3 regions of the Streptomyces sp. ATCC 21386 genome follow, and region 1 is predicted to be linked to each of the others. Evidence: riboswitches for the same ligand, from Rfam matches in the RefSeq annotation. Region 1 holds a riboswitch; each other region holds the start of a gene.

Region 1 (9,384 bases):
TTCCACGCCCGTATCGCCGAGGACGACCCCGACGCCCCCTTCTCCATCGACGACGTCGCCGCCGGCATCATCACCAAGCTGATCCACCGTCACCCCCATGTCTTCGGCGACGCCACGGCCACCACGCCGGAGGAGGTCAAGGCGCACTGGCTGCGCACGAAGGCGATAGAGAAACGCCGGGAGTCCGTGACCGACGGCGTCCCCCTGGGCCAGCCCGGCCTCGCCCTCGCCGCCAAGCTCGCCTTCCGCGTCCGCACCGCCGGCCTCGCCGTGCCGCCGCCCCAGGGCCACGACGTCGGCTACGAACTCCTCACCCTCGCCGCCCGCGCCGAGGCCGAGGGCGTCGACCCGGAGGCGGCCCTGCGGGCGGCGTCCCGCGCCTACCGCGACGCGATCCGAGCCGCGGAGGGCTTGGACGCGGGCTGACATGACCCGGAACGACGAGCCTCCGGACCTGCTGTGGCACGAGGTGAAGGAGTGCTTCGACCCCGGACTGATGGGCACCCTGCCGGACCTGTACGTCCCGGCCACCTCGGCGCGGCACTGGCAGGCACTGCTCGATCTCGCCGCGCGGAGCGGCTGGAAGCACGAGTACCTGGAAGGCAGCACCCCGCTGGCCGTGCCGAGTGCCGCCCACGCCCTCGCGCGACCGGTCGGCGCCGAATGCCCTCAGCTGAGGGTGTGGCCGACGGGGGGCATGCTCGCGATCTTCCGTTTCCTCTCGGACGAGGAGATCGACTTCGACATGGACCTGCGGGAGATCCAGGGCCAGGACCGGCTCGACGCGTTCTGTGGGTTTCTGCGTGACCTCGGCCGCCACCTCGGCAAGCCCGTCGTGATGTGCCCCGAGGGGGCGTACGACCACCCGGTGCTCGGCTACGACCCCGTGCTCGGCCGCGTCCGGGTGCTGGGTGACTGAGGCCCGTCGACCCCGGGGGTGCGCGGGACGACCAGACCCTGGCCGGGAGGGAGGTCGCCCGGGGCGCCCGCTACCGTCGACGGGTGACCGAGCAGCCCGCACCCACCCCCACCGGCACTCCCGCGGCATCCCCCGCGCCCGACCTGTTCACCTGGGAGTTCGCCACCGATCCCTACCCGGCGTACGCCTGGCTCCGGGAGCACGCGCCGGTCCACCGGACCCGGCTTCCCAGCGGTGTGGAGGCCTGGCTGGTCACCCGCTACGCCGACGCCAAGCAGGCCCTCGCCGACGCGCGCCTGTCGAAGAACCCCGCGCACCACGCCGAGCCCGCCCACGCCAAGGGGAAGACCGGCATCCCCGGTGAGCGCAAGGCCGAGCTGATGACCCATCTGCTCAACATCGATCCGCCGGACCACACGCGGCTCCGCCGCCTCGTCTCCAAGGCGTTCACACCCCGCCGCGTCGCCGAGTTCGCCCCGCGGGTCCAGGAGTTGACCGACCAGCTCATCGACCGCTTCGCGGAGACGGGCGAAGCAGACCTCATCCACGACTTCGCCTTCCCCCTGCCCATCCACGCCATCTGCGACCTGCTCGGCGTCCCCCGCGAGGACCAGGACGACTTCCGGGACTGGGCGGGCATGATGATCCGGCACGGCGGCGGCCCGAGGGGCGGTGTCGCGCGCTCGGTCAAGAAGATGCGCGGCTATCTCGCCGACCTCATCCACCGCAAGCGGGACGCCCTCACCGAGCACCCCGCCCCCGGCGAGGACCTCATCTCCGGCCTCATCCGCGCCTCCGACCACGGCGAGCACCTCACCGAGAACGAGGCCGCGGCGATGGCGTTCATCCTGCTCTTCGCCGGCTTCGAGACGACCGTCAACCTCATCGGCAACGGCACCTACGCCCTGCTCACCCACCCCGAGCAGCGCTCCCGGCTCCAGACCTCCCTCGCCGCGGGGGAGACCGCGCTGCTCGAGACCGGCGTCGAGGAACTCCTGCGCTACGACGGCCCCGTGGAACTCGCCACCTGGCGCTTCGCGACCCGCCCCCTCACCGTCGGCGGGCAGGACATCGCCCCGGGCGACCCCGTCCTCGTCGTCCTCGCGGCCGCCGACCGCGACCCGGCCCGCTTCGAGGACCCCGACACCCTCGACCTCTCCCGCCGTGACAACCAGCACCTCGGTTACGGCCACGGCATCCACTACTGTCTCGGCGCCCCCCTCGCCCGCCTCGAAGGCCAGACCGCGCTGGCGACGCTCCTCACCCGCCTCCCCGACCTTCGACTCGCGGTGGATTCAACCGATTTGAGATGGCGAGGGGGGCTCATCATGCGGGGATTGCGCACGCTTCCGGTGCAATTCACCCCGCAGGGGCGGTTCGTGGGCGGCGCGTGAACGGTACGTAGTAGTACCCGGGCAGCCCGTAGCACTACCGCATTCCATGGCGGAAAATGACGCTCACTCAACTCTGTGATCTTCACGTGATCTACGCTGCATTAACTTGTGACAACTGATCGACTGCGGCTACGTTCACACGTCAGTGCGAAGGGGCATCGCTTCCCTTCGCACCGGTCACTGCTGTCGTGTGAAAGGCAACCGCATGCTCTCCGGGAACGGTCGTCACCGTCGCCCCCGTCAGGCACCCGCCCTCCTCGTCGCGGCCGGAGTGACCGGCTCGGCCATCGCGATCCCCCTGCTCGGCGCCACCGGCGCGAGCGCGGCCAGCGGAACCACCTGGGACCAGGTGGCGGAGTGCGAGAGCGGTGGCTCCTGGAGCGCGGACACCGGGAACGGGCGCTACGGCGGCCTCCAGCTCACCCAGGCGAACTGGGAGAAGTACGGCGGCCTCGACTACGCGACCAGTGCCGACCAGGCCAGCCGTTCGCAGCAGATAGCCGTCGCCGAGAAGGTGCTCGCCGACCAGGGCGTCGGCGTCTGGGCCACGTGCGGTCTGCTGCACAACCTCGGTGGCGACTCCGGTTCGGCCGACGTGGACACGGGCGTCGCGGACGACTCGGCGAAGTCGGGCGATTCCGCCGAATCATCTGATTCATCCGGTTCGGTCGACTCCTCCGGTTCCGTGGATTCTTCCGACTCGGCGGATTCAGCAGATTCGGCAGATTCGGCAGATTCATCTGATTCGTCCACTTCGGCCGGGAAGGCCGACGGGTCCGGCTCGGCCGGCTCCGCCTCCGGCGACGCCGACGGCTCCGCCAAGGCCGAGGCCGGCACGGACGACTCCGCGACCTCCGAGGGTGCAAAGTCAGACAAGTCTGCACAGAGCGACAGCTCTTCGGTCGACGAGAGTGAGGCCGGCACCGGCCGCCACCGCGGCGCCAGCGCCGACGAGAGCGCCGCCGCCGACGCGGAGGCCGGCACGGACGGGGCCGAGGGTCCTCGCGCCGTCGACGCCACCCCCTCCGGCCGTCACGCCTCCCGTGGCGGCGACACGGCGCGGGAGGCCGCGGACGGCGCGTACACCGTCCGTGCGGGCGACAGCCTGACGCGGATCGCCAACTCGCTGGACCTGACCGGTGGGTGGCGCGAGCTGTACGCCGAGAACGAGACCACGGTCGGGACCGATCCGGACCTCATCCTGCCCGGTCAGACCCTCGAAGTCGGTGCCGAAACGGGCGAAAAGTAGCGAGAGTTCGGGTCACCTTTCGCCCATGAATGCCCGTTTTGATCTCTGTGGGAGATGAATCACAGACCCCCTGATCGTCTTTGAAATTCGGGCAATCACCTGTTTACGGTCGTGACCGCTCGCCACAGCGGGCCCCTGCGGTCGGTACGCCGAATCCTGCCAACGGCCGCAAGGAACAGTCGTCGCGTCAAGCGCCGTAGGCAGGAGCGGGGGACCCAAGGTAAGTGCCGGGTCCGGTGGTTGCGGCCCTTCGGGGGCGTACGTCCGGAACCGGCTCGGGGTGAAGCCGCGCCACGTGAGCCGAGAGGCGAGCGGGTGCGGCCGGGCAACTCAACCGGCCCGAACCCGACAGCTCACCTCGCAGGCGTCGGTGAGGGGATCTCTCCATGCTGTTTTCCAGCAAGGGCAAGCACCGTCGTCCGTCCAAGGCCGCTCGCGCCATCGCCGTCGCCGGTGTCACCGGCGCCGCCGCCGTCGCCGCCCCGCTGATGGCCGCCGGCAGCGCCTCCGCCGCCACCGCCTCCGAGTGGGACGCCGTCGCCCAGTGCGAGTCCGGCGGCAACTGGTCCATCAACACCGGCAACGGCTACTACGGCGGTCTGCAGTTCTCCGCCTCCACCTGGGCCGGCTACGGCGGCACGCAGTACGCCTCCACCGCCGACCAGGCGACCAAGGCCCAGCAGATCGCGATCGCCGAGAAGGTCCTCGCGGGCCAGGGCGAGGGTGCCTGGCCGGTCTGCGGCAAGGGCCTGTCCAGCGCCTCGTACGACGGCGCCGCCGCCTCCTCCTCCTCGAACTCCGGCTCCTCGCAGAAGAGCACCGAGAAGAGCAGCGAGGAGAGCCGCGCCTCCCGTTCCTCCGAGCGCGCCACCGTCGAGACCCCGACCGGCAAGAAGGTCGAGAAGGGCGACGGCGAGTACAAGGTCGTCAGCGGCGACACCCTCAGCACCATCGCCGAGAAGAAGAACGTCAAGGGTGGCTGGGAGAAGCTCTTCGAGCTGAACAAGGACATCATCGACGATGCCGACTTCATCTACCCGGGCCAGCAGCTCCACCTGAGCTGACCCCTGGCGTAGGCGACGGCCACCACACGCCTGCCGCCCCCACGGCCGCCCCCATGGCCGGGCAGGCGGGGCGGGTTCGGCTGGGCCGAGAAAATCGGGCCGCTTCCCAGCTGAACCACCGCCCGCTCACATCCGTGTCCTCCGTAGTGAAGACCCCGTGAGGCCGTCCCCCCGTCCCCACGGGCTCCCCGCCCCGGTGCGCATTCCCCCGTACGCACCGGGGCGGGGTTTTTTCATGCCCGTGCACCCCTCGGGCCCGCCCCATCGGACCCTTCCGGTTCACTTTCTCGCCCACCCCCCTTTGTTCCGGACTGGAACAATGGGTACCGTCTGTCTGTCCACGGGACGGTCGGTCGGCTGCCGACGCGCCCGGGGCGGTTAGGCTCTAGTCGCAAGGCCCGCGGGCCCCGCACTTCCGCGTCACATCCCATGAAGGAGATGCTCGTGCCGTCCATCGACGTCGTCGTAGCCCGGGAAATCCTCGACTCGCGAGGCAACCCCACCGTCGAGGTCGAGGTCGGCCTCGACGACGGCAGCACCGGTCGTGCCGCCGTCCCGTCCGGCGCCTCCACCGGTGCCTTCGAAGCCATCGAGCTGCGCGACGGTGACCCCAACCGCTACCTCGGCAAGGGTGTCGAGAAGGCCGTCCTCGCCGTGATCGAGCAGATCGGCCCGGAGCTCGTCGGCTACGACGCCACCGAGCAGCGCCTCATCGACCAGGCGATGTTCGACCTGGACGCCACCGACAACAAGGGCTCCCTCGGCGCCAACGCCATCCTCGGCGTCTCCCTCGCCGTCGCCCACGCCGCCTCCGAGGCCAGCGACCTGCCGCTCTTCCGCTACCTGGGCGGCCCGAACGCGCACCTGCTGCCCGTTCCGATGATGAACATCCTGAACGGCGGCTCGCACGCCGATTCCAACGTGGACATCCAGGAGTTCATGATCGCCCCCATCGGCGCGGAGTCCTTCTCCGAGGCCCTGCGCTGGGGCGCCGAGGTCTACCACACCCTCAAGAAGGTGCTGAAGACCAAGGGCCTGTCCACCGGTCTCGGCGACGAGGGCGGCTTCGCCCCGAACCTGGAGTCCAACCGCGCCGCCCTCGACCTCATCATCGAGGCCATCAAGGAGGCCGGTTACACCCCCGGCGAGCAGATCGCCCTGGCGCTCGACGTCGCCGCCTCCGAGTTCTACAAGGACGGCGTCTACACCTTCGAGGGCAAGGAGCGCTCCGCCGCCGAGATGACCGAGTACTACGCCGACCTCGTCGCGTCGTACCCGCTCGTCTCCATCGAGGACCCGCTGTTCGAGGACGACTGGGCCGGCTGGAAGACCATCACCGACAAGCTGGGCGACAAGGTCCAGATCGTCGGCGACGACCTCTTCGTCACCAACCCCGAGCGTCTCGCCCGCGGCATCGAGGAGGGCTCCGCCAACGCCCTGCTGGTCAAGGTCAACCAGATCGGTTCGCTGACCGAGACCCTGGACGCCGTCGAGCTGGCCCAGCGCAACGGCTTCAAGTGCATGATGTCCCACCGCTCCGGCGAGACCGAGGACGTCACCATCGCCGACCTCGCCGTCGCCGTGAACTGCGGCCAGATCAAGACCGGCGCCCCGGCCCGCTCGGACCGCGTCGCCAAGTACAACCAGCTGCTGCGCATCGAGGAGATCCTCGACGACGCCGCGGTCTACGCCGGCCGCAGCGCCTTCCCCCGTTTCAAGGGCTGACGGCAACAGTAGGAAGCGTCGTACGTACGTCCCCGTACCGGTCCCGTACCGTGTGCGGGGACGTACGTGCGTGCGCGCCGGAGAAGGCAGAAGCGGAAGGGGAAGCGGGACATGGCCGTGAAGGACCGGGACCGGGACCGTTTCTCCACCGCGACCCGGCTGAAGGTGCTCGGCGAGCAGACGGCCGCCCGGGTCTACCGCTCCCAGGCCAAGCGCCAGGTCCGCCGCTCCCGGCTGACCGGCCGGGCCGCGCTGCTCGCCCTCGTCCTCTGTTCGATGATCGTGGCGCTCGCCTATCCCATGAGGCAGTACGTCTCCCAGCGCGCCGAGATCGCCGACATGCAGCGGGAGCGGGAGGAGGCGCGCGAGCGGGTCGAGGAGTTGCGCGACCTCAAGGCGCGCTGGCAGGACGACGCGTACGCCGAGCAGCGCATCCGCGAGCGGCTGCACTATGTGATGCCGGGCGAGACCGGTTACACGATGATCGACCCGGACGCGGCGAAGCAGTCCCGTACGAACCAGGGGGCGGCCGACCGTCCCTGGTACACCAATGTCTGGGACGGGGTCGACAAGGCCGACGCCGCCGACAGCTGAACGGCCACCTTCGTGACCGTCAACCGATGAGCCACACCGAGGACTTGAGTAGCAGGTTATGCAGACCCCTCCGCCGCCCACCCCGCGCACCGAGCCGACCGACGCCGACGTCGAGGCCTTCCAGCAGCAGCTCGGGCGCCCGCCGCGCGGGCTGCGCGCCATCGCGCACCGCTGCCCCTGCGGACAGCCGGACGTCGTCGAGACGGCGCCGCGCCTGCCGGACGGGACGCCCTTCCCCACGACGTATTACCTGACGTGCCCGCGCGCGGCCTCCGCGATCGGCACGCTGGAGGCGAACGGCGTGATGAAGGAGATGACGGAGCGGCTGGGGACCGACCCGGAGCTGGCCGCCGCCTACCGGGCCGCGCACGAGGACTACATCGCCCGTCGTGACGAGATCGAGGTCCTGGAGGGCTTCCCGAGCGCCGGCGGCATGCCGGACCGGGTGAAGTGCCTGCACGTCCTGGTCGGCCACTCGCTGGCCGCCGGTCCCGGCGTCAACCCCCTGGGCGACGAGGCGATCGCGATGCTGCCGGAGTGGTGGGCCAAGGGCCCGTGCGTGGTGCCGGCGTCGGCGCCCGAGAAGACCGAGCAGGGGGAGGACCAGTGACCCGGGTCGCCGCCGTCGACTGCGGTACGAACTCCATCCGGCTCCTCGTCGCCGACGCCGACCCGGCCACCGGTGACCTCGTCGAGCTGGACCGGCGGATGATCATCGTGCGGCTGGGCCAGGGGGTCGACCGCACGGGCCGGTTGGCCCCCGAGGCGCTGGAGAGGACCTTCGCGGCCTGCCGTGAGTACGCGGCCGTCATCAAGGAGCTGGGCGCCGAGCGGATCCGTTTCGTGGCCACCTCCGCCTCCCGGGACGCCGAGAACCGGGACGACTTCGTGCGCGGCGTGTTCGACATCCTCGGCGTCGAGCCCGAGGTGATCTCCGGCGACCGGGAGGCGGAGTTCTCCTTCACCGGCGCCACCAAGGAGCTGACGGGCCGCACCGACCTCACCACGCCGTACCTGGTGGTGGACATCGGCGGCGGCTCCACCGAGTTCGTCGTCGGCGACGGGCGGGTGCGCGGGGCCCGCTCGGTGGACATCGGCTGCGTACGGCTGACCGAGCGGCACCTCGTCAGGGACGGGGCGGTCGTCGACCCGCCCGCGCCGGAGCAGATCGCCGCGATCCGCGCCGACATCGAGGCGGCCCTCGACCTCGCCGAGCGGGACGTGCCGCTGCGCGAGGCGCACACCCTGGTCGGGCTGGCGGGTTCGGTCACCACCCTGTCCGCGATCGCCCAGGACCTGCCCGCGTACGACTCGGCGGCCATCCACCACTCGCGGATCGCCTACGACCGGGTCCGCGAGATCACCGAGTGGCTGCTGCGGTCCACGCACGCCGAGCGGGAGGCGGTCCCCTCGATGCATCCCGGGCGGGTGGACGTGATCGCGGCGGGCGCCCTCGTCCTGCTGTCGATCATGGAGCGGATCGGGGCGGCGGAGGTCGTGGTGAGCGAACACGACATTCTGGACGGCATCGCCTGGTCCGTGGCGTAGTCCGGGGGTGGCCGCCGGGGTCCTCCCGGCAGCCCGCGGGCGCTTGTGAGCAAGTGTTTACTACTCGCCGGTAGCCTCGCTTGAGCTGTTCGGATAACGTATGAGCGCGTCCGAGGGGTGCTCCGGCACCTCTCGTCGACCCGGCGCCGACAAACTTCGTGAAGTTCTTCACAAGAGAATCGCCCCTGTTGAGCGATGTTTTGAGGCTCCGCAGAGCGTTCCGGGGCTCCAAGGGGTCAACGGGGCGTCCCCGAAGGGTTTTCGCGGGGGTCTCGTCCGTGTGAAACGGAAGGGTGGTCCAGGGTCCCCGAGAGGCCGGAACGGCAGTTCACGCGGCCTTGACAACGGTCAAACCCCCCGGCCGGTCCCCTGGTGGGTCAGGTGCCTCGCCAGAGGGGTCGCGCAGTGTAGCAGAGGGTGTGAAGAAGCTTGTGAAGGGGCGCACGAGCGACCCCCGTATGGCGGGTACATACTCGATGGCATGAGCACCACGGAGCGTCCCAGGATCCTCGTAGTAGGCGGTGGGTACGTAGGCCTGTACGCAGCTCGGCGCATTCTCAAGAAGATGCGCTACGGAGAGGCGACCGTCACGGTCGTCGACCCCCGGTCGTACATGACCTACCAGCCCTTCCTCCCCGAAGCCGCCGCCGGCAGCATCTCCCCCCGACACGTCGTCGTCCCGCTGCGACGCGTGCTCCCCAAGGCGGAGGTCCTCACCGGCCGGGTCACCACCATCGACCAGGACCGCAAGGTCGCCGTCGTCGCGCCGCTGGTCGGCGAGGCGTACGAGCTGCCCTTCGACTACCTGGTGATCGCGCTCGGCGCGGTCTCCCGCACCTTCCCGATCCCCGGCCTCGCCGAGCAGGGCATCGGCATGAAGGGCATCGAGGA
Region 2 (9,384 bases), 730 kb from region 1:
GGAGCGGCGTATGGGGTCTACGGGACGGCGGCGTACCCCGCGTACAACCCCTACCGGTTCTAGCCGCGCGGACCTTGCCGGCCTTCACCGGGTAGTCCAGGGCGGTGATGACTACCGGCGCGACGCGATGGCTGTGAGCCAGTCCTCGATCGTCAGGACTTCGGCCCACTGCGGGAACAGTTTCTCGGTGAGCATCGTGTGGACCACGGGATCGGTGTCGAGGCAGCCGTCCGATAGGACGGTGACGCCGAAGTCCAGGTCGATGGCGCGCCACAGGGTGGACAGCACCACGGCGCTGGTGGCGATGCCGGTGAGGACGAGGCTGTCGATGTCGCGCGCCCTGAGCACCAGGTCGAGGTCGCTGCCCGAGAACGCGCTTCCCCGTCTCTTGGTGACCACGACCTCGCCCTGGCGGGGCACGACCTCGTCATGAATCTCGGTGCCGGGCTCGCCCTCGGTGAACAGGCCGGCCCGCACCACGTTCGCCATCACCTTGTTGCGCGGGCTGATCTCCGGAGCGCCCGGCCGTAACCCCATCACGACGTAGATCACGGGGATCTCGGCGGCCCGTGCTCCGTCGATCGCCCTGCGCAGGCGCGGCAGATAGCCGGACCCGTCGTCCGCGATGGCCACGACGTCGCGTTGGACGTCCATCACGAGAAGTGCGCTCTTCGCCATGTCTGCCGACCCTTCTGCGGGGGAGTTCTCGGGGAGCCGAGGGGAGCCGAGGGGACCCGGGGAGGTCCAGGGAGGTCCGGGGAGGTCCAGGGAGATCCAGGGAGGTCGGGGGCGTCACAGGGGACAAGACGAACGCCGCGTAGGCCCATGGGCGTACGCGGCGTCGTTGCTTCGGGGTGAGGCCGGCGGTTACGGGTTGAGGCCCTTGCTGCGGAGCCAGGCCGCCGGGTCGATGCCGCTGCTGGAGCCGCCGGGGTGAACCTCCATGTGGAGGTGGGCGCCCGTGACGTTGCCGGTGGCGCCGACGCGGCCGATGACGTCGCCGGTGGCGACCTTCTGGCCGACGCTCACGCCGATGGAGGACTGGTGGGCGTACCAGATCTCGGTGCCGTCATCGAGGGTGAGAACGGTCTTGTAGCCGTAGGAGCCCTCGTAGCCGGCCTGCGTGATGGTGCCGCTGTGGACGGCCTTGATGAGGGTGCCGGTGGGGGCCGCGAAGTCGAGGCCGGTGTGGTAGCCGGAGGACCAGTACGGGCCGGCCTGACCGAAGGTGGAGGTGAGCGTGTACGAGGAGGTGGGAAGGGCGAACTGCTTGGCCAGTGCGGCGAGACGCTCGGCTTCCTTCTTCGCCGCGGCCTCCTCCTCCGCCTTCTTCTTGGCGGCGGCCTCCTTGGCCTCGGCTTCCTTCTTCTCCTTGGCGGCCTGCTCGGCGGCCTTCTCCGCGGCGGCGGTCTGCGCGGCCTCGGCGGCAGCCTTGTCGAAGGCGTCCTGCTGGGACTCGGCCTGCGCCATGATGCGGGCGCGCAGCGCCTCTCCGGCGTCCGCGGTGCCCTGCTCGGTGTCGGCGGCGATCAGACCCGCGCTGCTGAGGGGGGAGGTGGAGCCCTCGGGCTCCGGCTCGTCGGCCTCGTCCTCGAAGACCGAGCCGACGTTCGGCATGTCGGGCATCGATATGGAGACGGGGGCCTTGCCGGACTGCGCGCTCGCCATCCCGGCACCGCTGACGGCGGCTATGACACCGACGCCGAGAACCGTGGAGCTACGGGCGAGTCCGTTACGGGCGAGTACGCCGGTCTTCTTGGCCACGCGGTGCCGACCGCGAACGGGGCGAAGGGAATCCTCGCTGGGGTTCCACTCCTGCCAGGGGCCCTCGTTGTCGCTGTTGTAGCTGCCGTAGCCGAACGTCTGGCTCTCGCCTTCACGTTGGGCCGGCACGAACGGGGCTTCGGTCGCGGACCGGTTCGACGCCACGTGGGCGTACTCCTTCCTTCCTTCTCGCCTACCGGGTTAGCTGACGGGTTCGGAGCAGGAAGGTCTCCTACGCGCGTAAACCGTCGTGCCTACTGCCACGGCGGTTTCCGTGCGATTCACCCCAGGGTGGTGGTTCCCCGGTTCCCTTGCGGGATTCGGCGCGTGAGCACGGAGCCGTCTCTTGTGACGGCTGGGACGACCGCGCTGCGTTATCGAACGTTAATAGACGCGAGCACTCCATTCCAAGCTGTTCTGCATGATCGTTCCGTTCTCCGCGCTGGACTTTACGGGTCATGAGGGGCCGAAAACGGGCGAGTTGACCTTGACTTGCGAGTAACAGTTGCCCTGACGTGACGTCAGTTCTTATACGGAGAACGGCGGGCCGGACACGCTCGGTGACATCTCCACCTCACGAACGTCGGACGATCACACCTCACGGACTTCGGGCGGCCACAGCTCACGGGCGGCGGACCGCCACAGCTCACGGGCGGCGGACCGCCAAGAGGGCCATGTCGTCCGTGGTGCGGTCGCCCGTGTGCCGGCGCACCTCCTCCGCGAGCGTCGTCAGCAGGGCGCCCGGGGCGGTGAACACCCGGCCAGAAAGGCGCGCGGCCGGGTCGTAGAAGACACCGTGCGCGTCGCGCGCCTCGGACAGACCGTCGGTGTAGAAGAGCAGCGTGGCGCCGGGCGGGAACCCGGTCTCCTCCGCGCGGTCCGGCCAGGTGCCCAGGTCGTCCATGCCGAGCGGCAGCGCGGGCTGCGGGGTGTCCAGGATGCACAGCGTGCCGTCGGCGTGCAGCAGCAGGGGCGAGGGGTGGCCCCGGTTGACGATCCGGGCGCGGACCGCGCCGTGCGGGAACTCCGCGAGCACGGCCGTCACGAACCCCTCGCGCTCCACCGCCACGTCCCTCCGTGCGGCCTCCCGCCGCGTCCCCTCCCGGGCCAGCGCCCGTTCCAGCCGTTGGGCCACCGCTTCGAGCGTCGCCTCCTGCTCGGCCGCCTCCCGGAACGCCCCGATCAGCACCGCCACCGCCGACACCGCTCCCAGTCCCTTGCCGCGTACGTCGCCGACGATGAGCCGTACGCCGTGGGGTGAGTCCTGCACCGCGTACAGATCGCCGCCGATCGACGCCCCGGCCTGCGCGGCCTCGTACCGCGCGGCGATCTCCAGCCCGCCGATCCGCTCCTGCGGCACCGGGAGCACGGCCCGCTGCGCCGCCTCGGCGATCTCCCGGGCGGTGGCGAGCCGGGCGTCGCTGCGGCGGACGAGGCGGTTGATCAGTACGGCCAGTACGGCGACGGTGGCCACCGTGGTGATCTCGGTGATCGCGTCTTCATGGCCCGCGTCGTCGTAGTAGAGGCGTACGCCGGTGATCCCGACCCCCGACGCGGCGCCGATAACCACCGTGCCGAACAGCGAGAAGAGCGGGGCCGCCACCAGGGGCGCGGCGGTGAAGAAGGGGACCGCGGTGAACTCGCGCGGCGTGAAGTGGTCGTAGAAGAGGCCGACGGCGATCAGCAGCACGGGAAGCGCACGGGCGAGCGTGCGGGCGTACGAGAACCGCCGCCCACCCGGCTCCCGCATGCCCTCCGCGTCCTCTCGCTGCCCCACGGCTACAGGGTTTCGGGGGGCGGCCGACACGGCGAGTCGGCGGGGCCGAGTGGGCTAGCGGGGAGACGGGGGGAGGGGCGCGGAGGGCGGGAAGGGGGCGGCGGGCGGGAAGGGGGCGGCGGGCGGGCGGGGCTCAGCCCGCCGAGAGGCCGGTCAGTCCTGTCGCGCCCGTCAGCTCGTGCAGGGGGAGCGTGTGCTGGGTCTGGAGGACCTTGGCGCGCAGGTAGCGGACGTTGTGGGCGGTGGTGAAGACGCCCGTGGGCACACGGTCGCGCACGGCCACGCCGAGGTCGCGCAACTGCTGCGCCTTGTCGGGGTTGTTGGAGAGCAGGTCCAGCTCGTCGATGCCGAGGGCACCCAGCATCTGGGCCGCCGCCGTGTAGTCGCGGGCGTCCTCCGGCAGCCCGAGCGCCGCGTTCGCCTCGTAGGTGTCGAGGCCCTGGTCCTGGAGGGCGTACGCGTCGAGCTTGTTGTACAGGCCGATGCCCCGGCCCTCCTGGCGGAGGTAGAGGAGGACGCCGCCGCGGTCGGCGATCCGCTCCACCGCCTCGCGCAGCTGCGGACCGCAGTCGCAGCGGGCCGAGCCGAACACGTCGCCGGTCAGGCACTCGGAGTGCAGCCGGACCAGCGGGGCCGTGCCGGGGGCGGGGTCGCCAAGGACGATCGCCAGGTGCTCCCGGCCGTCGACGAGGTCGTGGAAGGTGACCAGTTCGGCGTCGACGCCGTAGCCGTCGTGGAAGCGCAGCGGTACCCGGACGCGGGCACGCGGGGTGGCAGCGGGAAAGTCGGGCATGCGGGTTCTCCGGTCCTGGTGCGGGCGTCGCTGTGCTTCAGTTTTGAAGCACAGCGCTCGCAGCGACTCTAACCCGTGCTTCAAATTTAAAGCAACAGGATTGGGGATACGTCACATTCCCGTCACGCGAGCCCTTGGCCGCCCGTCACGCAAGCCCCTTGCTCGCCTGTCACACGCGTGACCCTGTTCGCCCGTCAGGCACGCGTGACCCTTGCTCGCCGTCACGCGCAACCCCCTCGGCCGTCACACGCGATTGCCCTCGTCCTGCTGGCCCGACGAGCAGGCGCGGCGGCGCCACGGAAGGTCGTCCGAGGCGGGGGCCGTCCGGGGATCCCCGCCCTGGATCGCCGTCGCGATGGTCGCGCAGATCTCCTCGAACTGGCCGATCTGCTCGGGGCTGAGATGGTCGAAGACGGCACGCCGCACCGTCTCGACATGGCCCGGCGCAGCGCGCTCCAGCAGGCTCATGCCCTCGTCGGTGAGGACGGCGACACTGCCGCGCCTGTCCCACTGGCAGTCCTCGCGCCGCACCACGCCGTCCTTCTCCAGCCTGGTCACGACGTACGTCAGCCGGCTGCGCGTGATCTTCAGCCGCTCGGCGAGCTCGGTCATCCGCATCCGGCGCTCCGGCGCTTCGGAGAGGCCGGCCAGTACCGAGTAGTAGAGGTGCGGCAGGCCGGCCTCCTGCTGGAGCTGCCGATCGAGCGCGTCCTCCAGGAGGGAACTCGCGGCGACGTAGGCGCGCCAGGCACGCTGTTCGTCGGGGGTGAGCCAGCGGGTCGTCATACGTACAGTGTAGTTATTGTTTAAAACTTGAACCAAGGGAGCGCGTTCATGCCCCAGCCCTACGTCCTGTTGTCCGCCGCCGTCTCCCTCGACGGCTTCCTGGACGACACCGGACCCGAGCGGCTGCTGCTCTCCGGCCCGGCCGACTTCGACCGGGTCGACGAGGTGCGCGCGGCCAGCGACGCCATCCTGATCGGGGCCGGCACCCTGCGTACCGACAACCCCCGGCTGCTGGTCAACTCCCCCGAGCGACGCGCGGCCCGGATCGCCGCGGGGCTCCCCGAGTACCCGTTGAAGGTCACGGTCAGCGCCTCCGGCGAACTCGATCCGGCGGCCCAGTTCTGGCACACCGGCGGCGAAAAGATCGTGTACACGACCGACAAGGGCGCGGCACGGCTGCACGGACTGGGCCTGCCGACGGGGCCGAACGGCGTGGCCGTGGTCTCCCTCGGCCCCGAGCTGGAGTGGACGGCCGTCCTCGACCACCTCGGAGACGTACGCGGTGTGCGCCGCCTCATGGTGGAGGGCGGCGGCCGGGTCCACACCCAGCTCCTGCAGCAGGGGCTCGCGGACGAGGTGCAGCTGGCCGTCGCACCGCTCTTCGTGGGCGAGGCGGACGCGCCCCGGCTGTTCGGGACGGGCGCCTACCCCGGAGGGCCGACGAGCCGGCTGCGGCTGCTGGAGACTCGGCCCGTCGGCGACATCGTCCTCATCCGCTACGCCCCCACCGTCCCCGGCACCGGCCCGGCCGTCTCCCCCGCCGACCGGCACTGGCTCGACCTCGCCTGCACCCTGGCCGCCGCCTGCCCGCCCTCGCGGACCGCGTTCAGCGTGGGGGCGGTCGTGGTCGCGGCCGACGGTACGGAACTGGCCCGCGGCCACTCCCGCGAGGGTGACGACCCCGTGGTCCACGCCGAGGAGGCCGCCCTCGCCAAGCTCGACCCCGCGGACCCGCGCCTCGCCACGGCCACGGTCTACAGCAGCCTCGAACCGTGCGCCCGCCGCGCCTCCCGGCCCGCGCCCTGCGCCCGGCTGATCCTCGACGCGGGCGTCCGCCGCGTCGTCACGGCCTGGCGCGAGCCGGACACGTTCGTCGAGGACGCGGCCGCGGGCAACGCGGTGCTGTCGGCGGAGGGGGCCGAGGTGGTCGTGGTGCCGGAGTACGAGGAGCGGGCGAAGGCACCGAACGGGCATCTGCTGGGCTGAGGCGAAGCCGGGACGGTACGGCCTGCATGGCCTGCATGGCCTGGTGATTTAACCCGTGTGCTCGGGGTCCGCCGGATGGCGTACACTGGTCTCAACGACGCGGGGTGGAGCAGCTCGGTAGCTCGCTGGGCTCATAACCCAGAGGTCGCAGGTTCAAATCCTGTCCCCGCTACTGAAGGCCTGAGGCCCAGAATCCGACAAGGATTCCGGGCCTCAGGTGTTTGTCCCCGTCCCGGTCCCGGTCCCCGTCCCAGTCCTGCTTCTGGTCTCGGGCCCGGAGGTACGGCGGGCGGCCGTGGAGGTACAGCGGGCCGCCGCCACCGCCTCCGTGTAGAGCTCGCGCGTGAGGTCCTCGGGGGAGACGCCCAGCTCCTCCAACACCGCGCGAAGGTCGTCGAGGGCAGCACCGACCTCGGCCTCCTCCACCAGGGTCTCGATCTCCAGGAAGGTGCCGTCCAGTTCGGGGACCCGGACGAGGGTCGCCAGCATCGGCCGGCCGTACGCCTCGAACGCGTGGCTGCGGCAGCGCTTCTCGAACACGATCGCCGGTATGTACCCGAGGTGCTCCAGGATGGCGTGCGCGTTCTGCGAGTCGCCGACCCTCGTCTCGTACTCCGGCTTGGAACCGGACGCGTCGTCCACGGCCGCCGCCTTGAAGGTGAGCAGGGTTCGCCGGTCCCCCGTGCCGTGATCGGCGAGGTACCGCAGCCGCAGCTCCTCGTCCCGCGCGGCCAGAGTGCCGTCCGGCAGGTCGTAGTACGTGTCCTGATAGGTCTCGGACCGGCCCTCGCCCCGCTCGTCGAGCGCCCGCGCGACCGCCTCCGGCGCCCGCACCCGGGCCTTCAACTCCGCCTCGATCACGCCAGTCCCTCCGGTACCCCGGTTTCCCCCGGTCCCCTGGTCTCCTGGTCTCCTCCGGCCTCTCCCCCTTTCCTCTTCCTCCCTACCCACTGTCCCCTGCGAGGCAGCAGCGGGGTTCAGCGGTCGGCCGTGAGGTCCATCCCGTTGTCGTCGCCGACGGGGACCGGGCCCTCAGGCGTGCGCCCGAGCGGTGAGGTAGGGGTCCCTGCTCAGGACTTCGCGGCTGCCGAGGAGGGTGCCGGTGGCCAGGCCGACGGCGGGCAGCAGCAGCGCGGCCGCGGCCCAGGCCGGCCCGGGGAGGGCACCTGCGGCGGTGATGGGCAGACCGAGCAGATCGCTGAGCGGACCGGCCGACGCCACGGACGCGCCCGTACCGATGAGCACGCCCACCACCCCGGCCGCCCCACCCGAGAGCAGGGCCTCCCCGAGCAGGATCCGCCGCAGCTCCGGGCGCCCGGACCCGAGGATCCGCAGGACGGCGAACTGTCCGACCCGGGCCCGCGTACTGTCAGCCGCTCGAACCGCCCCGAGTACGACCGCCCCCACCGCCAGGACCAGTACCCCCACCCGCATCGCGAGGTCGGCCACCCCGAAGAGTCCCGGCAGGTTGCGGACACGATCGGACACCGGCGAGGCCGAGAACCCGTCCCGTTGGAGCGACTCGGTCGCGGCGGCCACCTGCCGCTGGTGCCCGACCAGGACCACGGCGGACTGCGCACCCTCCCGCTCCCGGAAGGTCTCCGGCGTCAGCCCGGCGCGCGCCGCCGCCAGCAACGCTGCCGTGTTCTCCGACAGATAGGCGACGTCAGGGCCGTCGGCCTGCCAGGCGGGGTCGTAGAGGGCGGCAACCCTCAGCCTGATGACGGCGGTGGTGCCGGACGCGGCGCCCGTCGCCTTCGTGTATCCGAAGGCGACGGTACGGCCGAGGAGCGGGGCGAAGTCGGTCCCCTGCGCGGCGGCCGGCAGCACCACCTCGTCCCGGCCGAGTGGGGTGGAGGCCTCCGGGATCCTCCCCTTCACCAGCGGCAGGTCGTCGCCCGGCGTCAGGGTGTGGCCGGCCAGGTCGTACGTTCCGTCCTCCTCGGCGTACAGCACGGAGGGGTAGTCGGCGACGACCCGCCGGACACCCGTCACGTGCGCGGCGTCCCGCAACGCGGAGGTGGTGAGCGGCCGGACCGACGTGTCGCCCTCGAACGACGAGAGCTCGATCTGGGTGAGCCCGCCCGACCCCAGGACGTCCCTCTCGACCGCACCGGCAGCCCCGGCCGCCACCCCCGCGGACGTGGTCAGCAGCGCGGCCAGCACCGTGAGCGTCGGCAACGCCCTGCGCAGCGAACGGCCGTCCCGCGTCCATGTGTACAGACTCCATCGGCTCATCCGAGGCTCCCCTCAGGGGTGTTGCGTGGCGCGACGGCAGACAGCACTCCCTCGTCGAGGACATGACGCCGGTCGCAGCTCCCGGCGACCGCCGGATCATGCGTGACGAGCAGCACGGCCGCGCCCCGTTGCGCGCACGAACGCAACGCGTCCATCACGGACTTCGCCGACCTGGGGTCGAGACCCGAGGTCGGCTCGTCCGCCAGAATGAGCACCGGCTGCTTCACAGCCGCGCGTGCGACGGCGATACGTTGCCGCTGCCCACCGGAGAGCTCGGTGACCCGGGCTTCGGCCAGGTCCCCCATGCCCAGGTCGCCGAGGAGCGCCCTGGCCGCCGTGCGGTGCCGGACGAGCCTGGGGCCGAAGGCGGCGGCCACGTTCTCCCAGGCGTTGAGGAACGGCAGCAGCCCGAGATCCTGCAGCACGATGCCGATCGACCTCAGCCTCATCACGTCCCGGTCGGCGGGGGCCAGCGCGCCCGTGTCCGTCCCAGTGATGTGCAGGGAGCCCGCCGTCGGGGACAGGATCAGCCCGAGCAGGGCGAGCAGCGTGCTCTTGCCAGAACCGGACGGACCCTCAACGGCGGCCGTGGTTCCCGCGCCGAGCGTGAGATCGGCGCGGACCAGACCGCCGCCGGACGCGTAGCCGAAGGCCAGGCCCTCGGCTACGACGGCGGGTGGGGAGGCGGTGTTCATGGGGCAGCGGCGTCCTTCCGGTGTGGGTATGTGTGGGGGGAGGGCTGCGGGTTGTCACGTGAGGTGGTTCAGGCGAGGAGGTAGTACGCCGCCCTGGTCGCGTCCGCCGAGGCGCTCCCGCCGGG
Region 3 (9,384 bases), 7.7 Mb from region 1:
AGGCCGGCGACACCATCGCCTACTCGGGCAACTCGGGCAACTCGACCGGCCCGCACCTGCACTTCGAGGTCCACCCGGCGGGCGGCTCCGCCATCGACCCGCTGCCGTGGCTGCGCAGCCACGGGCTGGACCCGACGTAAGAGTCAGCCGTCACGCGCATGGCGCGCACCGACACGAAAACACCGGGCCCCTGCTGAGCAGGGGCCCGGTGTTTCGTTGCGCACGGCGCCGGGGCGCGTCCGCTACAGCTTCTCCACCGGCGCGTACCGCAGCAGCAGCCGCTTCGGCTTGGTGTCACCGAAGTCGATCGTCGCCTCCGCGTTCGCTCCCGAGCCCCCGACGCCGACGACCGTGCCGAGACCGAACTGGTCGTGCGTGACACGGTCGCCCACGGCGAGGGAGACCACCGGCTTCTCGTCGCCGCGGCGGGTCGCGAAGCCGGACGCGCCGCGGGCCGAGGAACGCGAGCGGGAGGACGACAGCGACGCCGCGATGCCGGCGGCCGGACCCGAGGACACCGGCGCGGAGGCGCCCGTGCGCTTCCACTCCAGATGGGTGGCCGGGATCTCCTCCAGGAACCGGGACGGCGGGTTGTACGAGGGCTGTCCCCAGGCGCTGCGCAACGTCGACCGGGTGAGGTAGAGCCGTTCACGTGCGCGGGTGATGCCGACGTACGCGAGGCGGCGCTCCTCCTCCAGTTCCTTGGTCTGGCCGAGGGCGCGCATGTGCGGGAAGACGCCGTCCTCCATGCCGGTGAGGAAGACCACCGGGAACTCCAGGCCCTTGGCGGTGTGGAGGGTCATGAGCGTGATGACGCCCGAGCCGTCCTCCTCCTCGTCGGGGATCTGGTCGGAGTCGGCGACCAGCGCCACCCGCTCCAGGAAGTCGGCGAGCCCGGCGGAGGTCGTACCCGCCGCACCGCCCTCGGTCTCGCCCTCCGCGGCACCGGCCTCCTGCTCGAACTCCAGGGCGACCGCGGCGAGTTCCTGGAGGTTCTCGATACGGGTCTCGTCCTGCTGGTCGGTGGAGGCCTGCAACTCGGCCAGGTAGCCCGTGCGTTCGAGGACGGCTTCCAGGACGGTCGCCGGTCCGGCGCCGGACTCCACGACGGTCCGCAGGTCCTCCATCAACGTGTTGAACCGCTTGACCGCGTTGGTCGACCGGGCCGCCATGCCGTACGCCTCGTCCACGCGCTTCAGGGCCTGCGGGAAGCTGATCTTCTCGCGCTGGGAGAGGGCGTCGATCATCGCCTCGGCACGGTCGCCGATGCCGCGTTTTGGCACGTTGAGGATGCGGCGCAAGGGGACGGAGTCCTCGGGGTTGGCGAGGACACGCAGATACGCGAGGACGTCCCGGACCTCCTTGCGCTCGTAGAAGCGGACGCCGCCGACGACCTTGTAGGGCAGGCCGACGCGGATGAACACCTCTTCGAAGACACGGGACTGGGCGTTCGTCCGGTAGAAGACGGCGACGTCGCCGGCCTTCGCGTGGCCCGCGTCCGTCAGTCGGTCTATCTCGTCGGCGACGAACTGGGCCTCGTCGTGCTCGGTGTCGGCGACGTAGCCGGTGATCTGCGCACCGGCGCCCGCGTTGGTCCACAGGTTCTTCGGGCGGCGGGACTCGTTGCGCTCGATGACCGCGTTGGCCGCGGAGAGGATCGTCTGTGTGGAGCGGTAGTTCTGCTCCAGCAGGATCGTCGTCGCGTCCGGGTAGTCCTCCTCGAACTGGAGGATGTTGCGGATGGTCGCGCCGCGGAAGGCGTAGATCGACTGGTCCGCGTCACCCACGACGCAGAGCTCCGCGGGCGGCACGTCCCACTCGGCCGGCGGCACGTCCACCGGGTGCTCGGAGGTGCCGACCAGCTCTCTGACCAGGGCGTACTGGGCGTGGTTGGTGTCCTGGTACTCATCGACGAGGACATGACGGAAGCGACGGCGGTAGTGCTCGGCGACGTCCGGGAAGGCGCGCAGCAGATTGACCGTCGTCATGATCAGGTCGTCGAAGTCGAGCGCGTTCGCCTCGCGGAGGCGGGACTGGTAGAGCGCGTAGGCCTGGGCGAGGGTCTTCTCGAAGCCGTCGGCGGCCTGGGCGGCGAAGTCCTCCTCGTCGATCAGCTCGTTCTTCAGGTTCGAGATCTTGGCGCTGAAGGACTTCGGCGGGAAGCGCTTCGGGTCGAGGTCCAGATCACGGCAGACGAGTGCCATCAGCCGCTTGCTGTCGGCGGCGTCGTAGATCGAGAAGGAGGACGTGAAGCCGAGCTTCTTCGACTCGCGCCGCAGGATCCTGACGCACGCGCTGTGGAAGGTCATGACCCACATCGCGTTCGCGCGCGGGCCGACGAGCTGCTCGACGCGCTCCTTCATCTCACCGGCGGCCTTGTTGGTGAAGGTGATCGCGAGGATCTGGCCCGGGTGGACATGCCGCTCACCGAGCAGATGGGCGATGCGGTGGGTGAGCACCCGGGTCTTGCCGGAACCCGCGCCGGCGACGATGAGCAGAGGGGACCCGGCGTGCACCACGGCCGCGCGCTGGTTCTCGTTGAGCCCGTCCAGGAGAGCCGCCGCGTCGAGCGCCGGGCGGGGGGCACCGCCCCGGTAGTACTCGTCCCGGTCCGGTGGCACGTCGAACTTCCCGCCGAACAGATCGTCCGGAAGCGGCTCCGGTACGTGATCGTCCTCGGGCGGCGGCGGGGGCTCCTCCGCATGGCCGCGAGGGGCCTGGAGGTCCGCCAGGAAGCTGTCGTCAAAGAGGCTGCTCATCGCTCTCCGAGTCTAGGCGCCCCCACTGACAGCGAGGGGCCGCCCCGGGAAGTCCGCACCCACCACTCACCGCGCTCACCTCACGACGGTGAGCGATCGAGCGTACCGCCTGTCGCGCGCCCGAGGCTAAGGTCACGAAAACGTATCGGGCATATCGAACATCAACCTTCACACGGGACCCACGAGTTGGCTAGCTTCTTCTCTTGGGCCGTACGACACAACCGGCGAACGTCGCCGGGCCGCACGGCCTCCGCCGAGTCCGGTACGCCTCCCGCGGCGCCGGAGCCGGGGACCCACCGACCTCTGGGGTGAATCGACCCGACCGCCGCTCGCGGCAAGGGTCGTAGGGCAAACCTTCCGAAGCTTGCGCCCGAACCCGACAGCTAACTCGGTAGGCGGACTACGGAAGGAGACGCCGCACCATGGCGCCGCACCGCAAGCCGCGTCCGACCGGCCGGACGCGCGCGGGCATACGCACCCCCGCTCTCGCCACGGCCGCCCTCACCTCCGTGGCCCTGCTCTCCCAGACGGCCACGGCCGCGCCCTCCGACGACGACAGGCCGAGCCTGGAGGAAGTCGAGAAGAAGGTCGACGACCTCTACCGCCAGGCCGGGTCGGCGACCGAGAACTACAACGCGGCCAAGGAGAGGACGACCAAGCAGAAGAAGAAGGTCGACACCCTCCTCGACGACGTCGCCAAGCGCACGGAGAAGCTGAACGAGGCGCGGGAGGAACTGGGATCGTTCGCCGCGGCCCAGTACCGCAACGGCGCGTCCGCCCCGGACCAGGCCTCGCTGCTCCTCGCGGACAACCCGCAGGACTACTTCGACCAGAACCAGCTGATGGACCGGCTGACGGACCGCCAGAAGCAGGCCGTCGACGCGTACGTCACCGAGCAGGCCGACGCGGCGGAGCAGCGCCGGACGGCGAGCGACAGCCTCGAGAAGCTCACCGAGTCGCAGAACGCCCTCAAGACCAGCAAGGCCAAGGTCCAGGCGAAACTCGCCGAGGCCCGCGAACTGCTCTCCACCCTGACCGCCGAGGAGAAGGCCCGGCTCGCCGCGATCGAACAGCGCGAGCGGGAGGAGGCCGACCGCAAGGCGGAGGAACTCGCGCGCCGGCAGGCGGCACAGCAGGCGAGCCAGGAGGCCCCGAGCACCCAGGGGGCCCAGGAGGCCCAGGGCGGGACCGCCGCCGGCACGGAGACGTCCCCCGTCACCAGCGGGACCACCGCCCCCGTCGAGGACTCCACCTACGCCGCGAAGGCGACCAAGGTCCTGGCCTTCGCCCGCGCGCAGATCGGCAAGCCGTACGTGTGGGGCGCCACCGGCCCCGGCTCCTACGACTGCTCCGGCCTCACCCAGGCCGCCTGGAAGGCCGCCGGCGTCGACCTCCCGCGCACCACCTACGACCAGGTCGAGGCGGGCACCACCGTCCCCCTCGCCGACGCCAGGCCGGGCGACCTCGTCTTCTTCTACGACAACATCGGCCACGTCGGCATCTACATCGGCAACGGCATGATGATCCACGCTCCCAAGCCGGGTACGTACGTCCGCGAGGAGTCGGTCTTCTACGACGGCGAGTCCTCGATCCACAGCGTGGTGCGGCCCGCGTGACCGGGGCTCGCCCCCGGATGCCTCACCGCGTGGCTCGCCTCAGGTCCAGAGCACCGCGATGAAGACGTTGGCGGTGGTCAGCGCGCCCACCAGGGCGAAGAGCGGCTTCTCCACCCGCTCCTCGTCGCGCTTCACGTAGACCAGGCCGAGGATCACGATCAGCAGCGCGAGCTTGACGCCGATCTTGATGTTGTCGACGGGCTGGTCGTCGGCCTGGTTGAGGCCGACGAGGAGGGCGCCGGTGACGAGCATCGTGAGGGCGCCGTGCAGCATGGCGGGGACGAAGCGGGCGGCGCCCTGGCTCATCGCCTTCGTCTGGGTGAGGAAGCCACCCAGGAGGGAGGCGATGCCGATGATATGGAGGGCGACGAGGATGTGGATGAGTACGTCCATGCGCGGAGCCTAATGAGGTGCCCGAGACCCCTCGGGCACCGGGGCGGCCGGACCGGAACCCTCGACCGGCCCTCTCGACCGGCACCCTCGGACGCCCTTGCATATATGCGCTCCATAGCACCGAGACGCCCCCGCCCGGTCCGAAATCGCCGCATCGGTCATCGCACAGCGTGAAGTCGGCGGCGCCGAGCCCCGATCCCGGTCACATACGGTCACCTCACAGTCGGTGCGCGCCACTTCCGTACAACGCGTTACCGAGCCGTCACAGTCAGGTTTAGCGTCCTCCCTCAGGTGACCGGCTCCCCACCGCCGCCCGGGCCAGGGGCGGCAGTCGGCCACCACCGCCGAGAAAGGTCCGGCGGCGTCCCGCTCCCCCTGTGCGGGCCGCCGCCGGACGCGTAACCGCTACCCCCAGGCGGTCCGTACGGACAGACGATGTTCGTACTGCGGACGGCGGTCGTACGGAGAGGACGTGGACTCCACGTGGCAGCGCACCGCAAGCCCAGACAGCGCTCGCTCGGCGGCCATACGGCTCGTACCGCCGCGACGATCGCCCTCGCGGGCGCGGCGACCGCGACCGGCTTCGACGGCACCGGGCACGCCGACCCCCAGCTCACCCCGGAGCAGGTCAGGGCGAAGGTGGCCAAGCTGTACCAAGAGGCCGAGGTCGCCACCGAGAAGTACAACGGCGCGAAGGAGAAGGCCGACAAGGCTCAGGAGAACCTCGAGGAGCTGCGCGACCAGGCCGCCCGCCGCACCGAACGGCTCAACTCGGCCCGGGACGAGCTCGGTTCGCTGGCGGCGGCGCAGTACCGGGACGGCGGCATCTCGCCCACCTGGCAGCTCGCCCTCTCCGCCGATCCCGACCAGTACCTGGACGGCGCCGCCCTCGCCGAGCGCGTCGGCAGCCGGCACTCGGCGGACGTGGCGAGCGTACGGAAGCAACTGCTGGACATCGAACGCCTGCGCGGCGCCGCCCGCGTCGAACTGGGCACGCTCAAGACCCGGCAGACCGAACTGAAACGCCACAAGAAAACCGTCACCTCCAAGCTGACCGACGCCCGTCAGCTGCTCGGCCGACTCACCACCGAGGACCGCGCACGCTTCGACACCCGCAGCGGCGCCACGGGGCATGCCTCACGTTCCTCCACCACGGCCCAGCGCGGCCTCACCGGCCCGGTCTCCCCCGCATCCGCCACGGCCGAAGCCCCCAACTCCCGCGCCGCCGCGGCCATCTCCTACGCCTACTCCAAGATCGGCAGCCCGTACGTCTGGGGCGCCACCGGACCCAACGCCTTCGACTGCTCCGGCCTCACCCTGGCCGCCTACCGCGCCGCCGGTGTCTCCCTCCCCCGCACCACCTACTCCCAGATCAACGCCGGCCCCCGCGTCGCCCGCTCCGACCTCCGCCCCGGAGACCTCGTCTTCTTCTACTCCGGCATCAGCCACGTGGGCATCTACATCGGCAACGGCCAGATGATCCACGCCCCCAACCCCTCGGCCCCGGTACGCGTGGCGCCCCTGGACGAGATGCCGTACGCGGGGGCGACACGGGTGGCCTGAGCGGGGCCCTGAGCCGAGGGCCCTGAGCCGGGGGTCCGAGCCGCGTGCCTGAGCGGCGGGTGGGAAGCGGCTGGAGGGCCCCGCCGGGAGACACGGCGGGCGCGGCCGGACCCACCCCGGCCGCCCCCCATCGTCGCCACCAGCGGTCGCGCGACGGTACAGGGCCTGGCAGGGCCTCCGGGCCTCACACCAGGCGGCGTGCCGTCGCCCACCTCGTCAGCTCGTGGCGGTTGGAGAGCTGCAGCTTCCGCAGGACGGCGGAGACATGGGACTCGACCGTCTTCACCGAGATGTAGAGCTGCTTGGCGATCTCCTTGTACGCATAGCCACGGGCGATGAGCCGCAGCACCTCCCGCTCGCGCTGGGTGAGGCGGTCGAGGTCCTCGTCGACGGGCGGGGCGTCGGTGGAGGCGAAGGCGTCGAGCACGAAGCCGGCCAGCCGGGGGGAGAAGACCGCGTCGCCCTCCTGCACCCGGAAGATGGAGTCCACCAGGTCCGAGCCGGTGATCGTCTTGGTGACATAGCCGCGCGCGCCGCCCCGGATCACCCCGATCACGTCCTCCGCCGCGTCCGACACGGACAGGGCGAGGAAGCGTACGGGCTGCTCGGCGTCCGCCATCAACGACGAACAGCGGCGCAGGACTTCGACCCCACCGCCGCCGGGCAGGTGCACATCGAGGAGCACCACCTCGGGCCGCGTACTCGTGATCACCGAGACCGCCTGATCGACGTCGGGGGCTTCCCCGACCACCTCCACCCCCGTACGGTCCGTCTGCCCGATCTCGGCCTGAACTCCCGTACGGAACATGCGGTGGTCGTCCACCAGCACGACCCGCACGCGCCGCCCGGGGCCGGACGGTCCCGGTGCGCCGAGTGCGCCGGGCGCGGCGACACCGTCGAGCGTGGGGGGCTGGTCGGGCGTGTCCTGCCGGGCGGGCTCGCCGCGCAGGCCCTCTGCCGAACCCGTGCCCCGCGCGGCCGTACCTCCTGGTCCCCCGCTCGGCGTCGTGCCCGAACCGCCCTGTGTGCCAGTGTCGTTGGCCCCGTTCGCGTCACTCATGACGTCGTCTCCGCCCTCTCCATCTCCAGCTCGACCTCCGTGCCGCCGTCCGGTACGGCGCGGAGCCGTGCCGTGCCTCCGTTGCGCTCCATGCGGCCGATGATCGATTCTCTGACGCCCATGCGGTCGGCGGGTATCGCGTCGAGGTCGAATCCTGGGCCGCGGTCGCGGACGGACACGAATACCGTCCTTCCCTCGACCTCGGCGTAGACCTGCACGGCGCCGCCCTCGCCACCGTACTTGGCGGCGTTGACCATCGCCTCGCGCGCGGCCTGCATCTGTGCGGTCAGTCCCTCGTCGAGGGGGCAGTCGCCGACGACGACCACCTCTATGGGGACACCGTGCTTGTCCTCGACCTCGGCCGCGTTCCGCCGGACGGCCTCGGCGAGGGTGTCGGGCTCGTCGTCCTCGTCCTTCCCCGTGCCCTCGGGCTTGTACAGCCAGTTCCGCAGGTCGCGCTCCTGGGCGCGGGCGAGGCGACGGACCTCGTTCGGCTTGTCCGCGTTCCGCTGTATGAGCGTCAGTGTGTGCAGCACCGAGTCGTGGACGTGGGCCGCGACCTCCGCGCGCTCCTGGGCGCGAATGCGCATCAGGCGCTCCTCGGAGAGATCCTGGGTCATACGCACGAGGTACGGACCGGCCAGCAGGGCTATGCCCACGAGGACCGCGAGCGCCGCCTGGAGGACCGAGCCGAGGTGGGCGGCCGAGCCCTGGAGGACGAATATCCCGGAGACCCCCGCCGTGACCAGCAGGACACCGGCCACGGAGCGCAGCAGAGTGATCGTGCGTCGACGGCGGCCGACCTCGGCCCAGCGGGCCCGCCGCGCGTTGTCCGCCTGGCGCCAGACCAGGGCGACGCCGGCGGCGACGAGCACCGTCGGCCAGAGATACGCCCTGGCGCCTTCCCCCAGGTTCACATTGCCGACGAAGACCATGGCCACGACGACCATGAGGAGGAGAGCGACTATCTGGCCTCGGTCGGGCTTGCGAGCCACGAGTCTGCGGCGGCCGTCGGGGGAGGTCTCCGTGGCGATGGCCGGAGGCCGCTGGTTGTCGACTCCTCCCACACCGAGGGGGACGAAGAACCAGAACGCCGCGTAGACGAGGGCGCCGAGGCCGTCGGCCAGGAAGAGGCCGGCGAACACGAGCCGCACCCAGGTCACAGGCAGACCGAGATGTCCGGCGAGCCCTCGCGCCACGCCTCCGAGCCAGCGTCCGTCGCTGCTGCGGTAGAGCTTGCGCGGGGGCCGCGGAGTGTCGACTGGCGGTGCTGCGGCTTCCGGCATGCCATCGATGTTCACACGCACGGCCGAGCGGGGCATCAGGGTCGACCCCCGAGACGTCCCTGATCTTCGACGCGAGCGTGATCGAACACATCCCCCTGACGGATATCAGGGTTCGACCAGGGTCATCCCGAGTGCCATCGAACCGGCGCGGCGGTCACGATGGACGCATGACGGATCACCAGCACGCGGCAGCGGAGCCGGGCCCCGGCTCGGGTCCGGACGCCCTGCGGCCCAAGAGCGAGCCGCAGGACGCCGTGCCCCCACCGGGCACGGGGGCCAAGAAGCCGCGCGCGCACGAGGGCGCGGGCACGCGGGCGGGCACGCGGGCAGATCAATCGGACGCCACCGGCCCCGACGTTCCGGCCGGACCCCCCGGTCCCCTCAGTCCCCCCGGTCCCCCGCACAGATTCCGCCGCGACCGGCGGTACAAGATGCTGGGCGGTGTCTGCGCCGGGCTCGGACGCCAGTGCGACATGGATCCGGTGATCTTCCGCGTGGTGCTCGCGGTGCTCTCCCTCACCGGGGGCCTCGGCCTCCTCTTCTACGGCTTCGCCTGGCTGTTCGTGCCGTACGACGACGAGGAGGAGAACGAGCTGCGCAAGCTGCTGACCGGCCGGGTCGACGGCCAGGCCCTCACGGCCGTGCTCTTCGCGCTGGTCGGCTGCGGCGTCTTCCTCACCATGCTGGGCAACACCACCGTCCTGACC

What was found. A riboswitch is a leader RNA that binds a small molecule or an ion and turns the genes downstream of it on or off. The one in region 1 is predicted to bind cyclic di-AMP.
Region 2: it holds a riboswitch for cyclic di-AMP, as region 1 does, so the genes downstream of both, GWK25_RS40690 (M23 family metallopeptidase) here and GWK25_RS37495 (transglycosylase family protein) in region 1, are expected to answer to the same signal.
Region 3: it holds a riboswitch for cyclic di-AMP, as region 1 does, so the genes downstream of both, GWK25_RS04655 (C40 family peptidase) here and GWK25_RS37495 (transglycosylase family protein) in region 1, are expected to answer to the same signal.

What each region holds. Positions count from the first base shown of each region.
Region 1 is NZ_JAAVVL010000001.1:8,753,466-8,762,849, reverse strand. It holds gene GWK25_RS37515 (nucleoside triphosphate pyrophosphohydrolase) at 1-426, shown strand, start outside; gene GWK25_RS37510 (hypothetical protein) at 428-919, shown strand; gene GWK25_RS37505 (cytochrome P450) at 1,003-2,313, shown strand; gene GWK25_RS37500 (transglycosylase family protein) at 2,519-3,562, shown strand; cyclic di-AMP (ydaO/yuaA leader) riboswitch at 3,745-3,944, shown strand; gene GWK25_RS37495 (transglycosylase family protein) at 3,949-4,626, shown strand; gene eno (phosphopyruvate hydratase) at 5,065-6,351, shown strand; gene GWK25_RS37485 (septum formation initiator family protein) at 6,463-6,945, shown strand; gene GWK25_RS37480 (DUF501 domain-containing protein) at 7,004-7,555, shown strand; gene GWK25_RS37475 (Ppx/GppA phosphatase family protein) at 7,552-8,493, shown strand; gene GWK25_RS37470 (NAD(P)/FAD-dependent oxidoreductase) at 8,975-9,384, shown strand, end outside.
Region 2 is NZ_JAAVVL010000001.1:9,480,329-9,489,712, forward strand. It holds gene GWK25_RS40680 (PrsW family intramembrane metalloprotease) at 1-63, shown strand, start outside; gene GWK25_RS40685 (cysteine hydrolase family protein) at 112-678, opposite strand; gene GWK25_RS40690 (M23 family metallopeptidase) at 868-1,929, opposite strand; cyclic di-AMP (ydaO/yuaA leader) riboswitch at 1,940-2,100, opposite strand; gene GWK25_RS40695 (PP2C family protein-serine/threonine phosphatase) at 2,411-3,514, opposite strand; gene ribA (GTP cyclohydrolase II) at 3,675-4,334, opposite strand; gene GWK25_RS40705 (MarR family winged helix-turn-helix transcriptional regulator) at 4,578-5,120, opposite strand; gene GWK25_RS40710 (dihydrofolate reductase family protein) at 5,169-6,326, shown strand; tRNA gene GWK25_RS40715 (tRNA-Met) at 6,425-6,498, shown strand; gene GWK25_RS40720 (class IV adenylate cyclase) at 6,540-7,187, opposite strand; gene GWK25_RS40725 (FtsX-like permease family protein) at 7,359-8,564, opposite strand; gene GWK25_RS40730 (ABC transporter ATP-binding protein) at 8,561-9,259, opposite strand; gene GWK25_RS44120 (hypothetical protein) at 9,328-9,384, opposite strand, start outside.
Region 3 is NZ_JAAVVL010000001.1:1,052,411-1,061,794, reverse strand. It holds gene GWK25_RS04665 (M23 family metallopeptidase) at 1-140, shown strand, start outside; gene pcrA (DNA helicase PcrA) at 243-2,759, opposite strand; cyclic di-AMP (ydaO/yuaA leader) riboswitch at 3,001-3,173, shown strand; gene GWK25_RS04655 (C40 family peptidase) at 3,182-4,375, shown strand; gene GWK25_RS04650 (hypothetical protein) at 4,415-4,768, opposite strand; gene GWK25_RS04645 (C40 family peptidase) at 5,252-6,331, shown strand; gene GWK25_RS04640 (response regulator transcription factor) at 6,516-7,391, opposite strand; gene GWK25_RS04635 (ATP-binding protein) at 7,388-8,677, opposite strand; gene GWK25_RS04630 (PspC domain-containing protein) at 8,845-9,384, shown strand, end outside.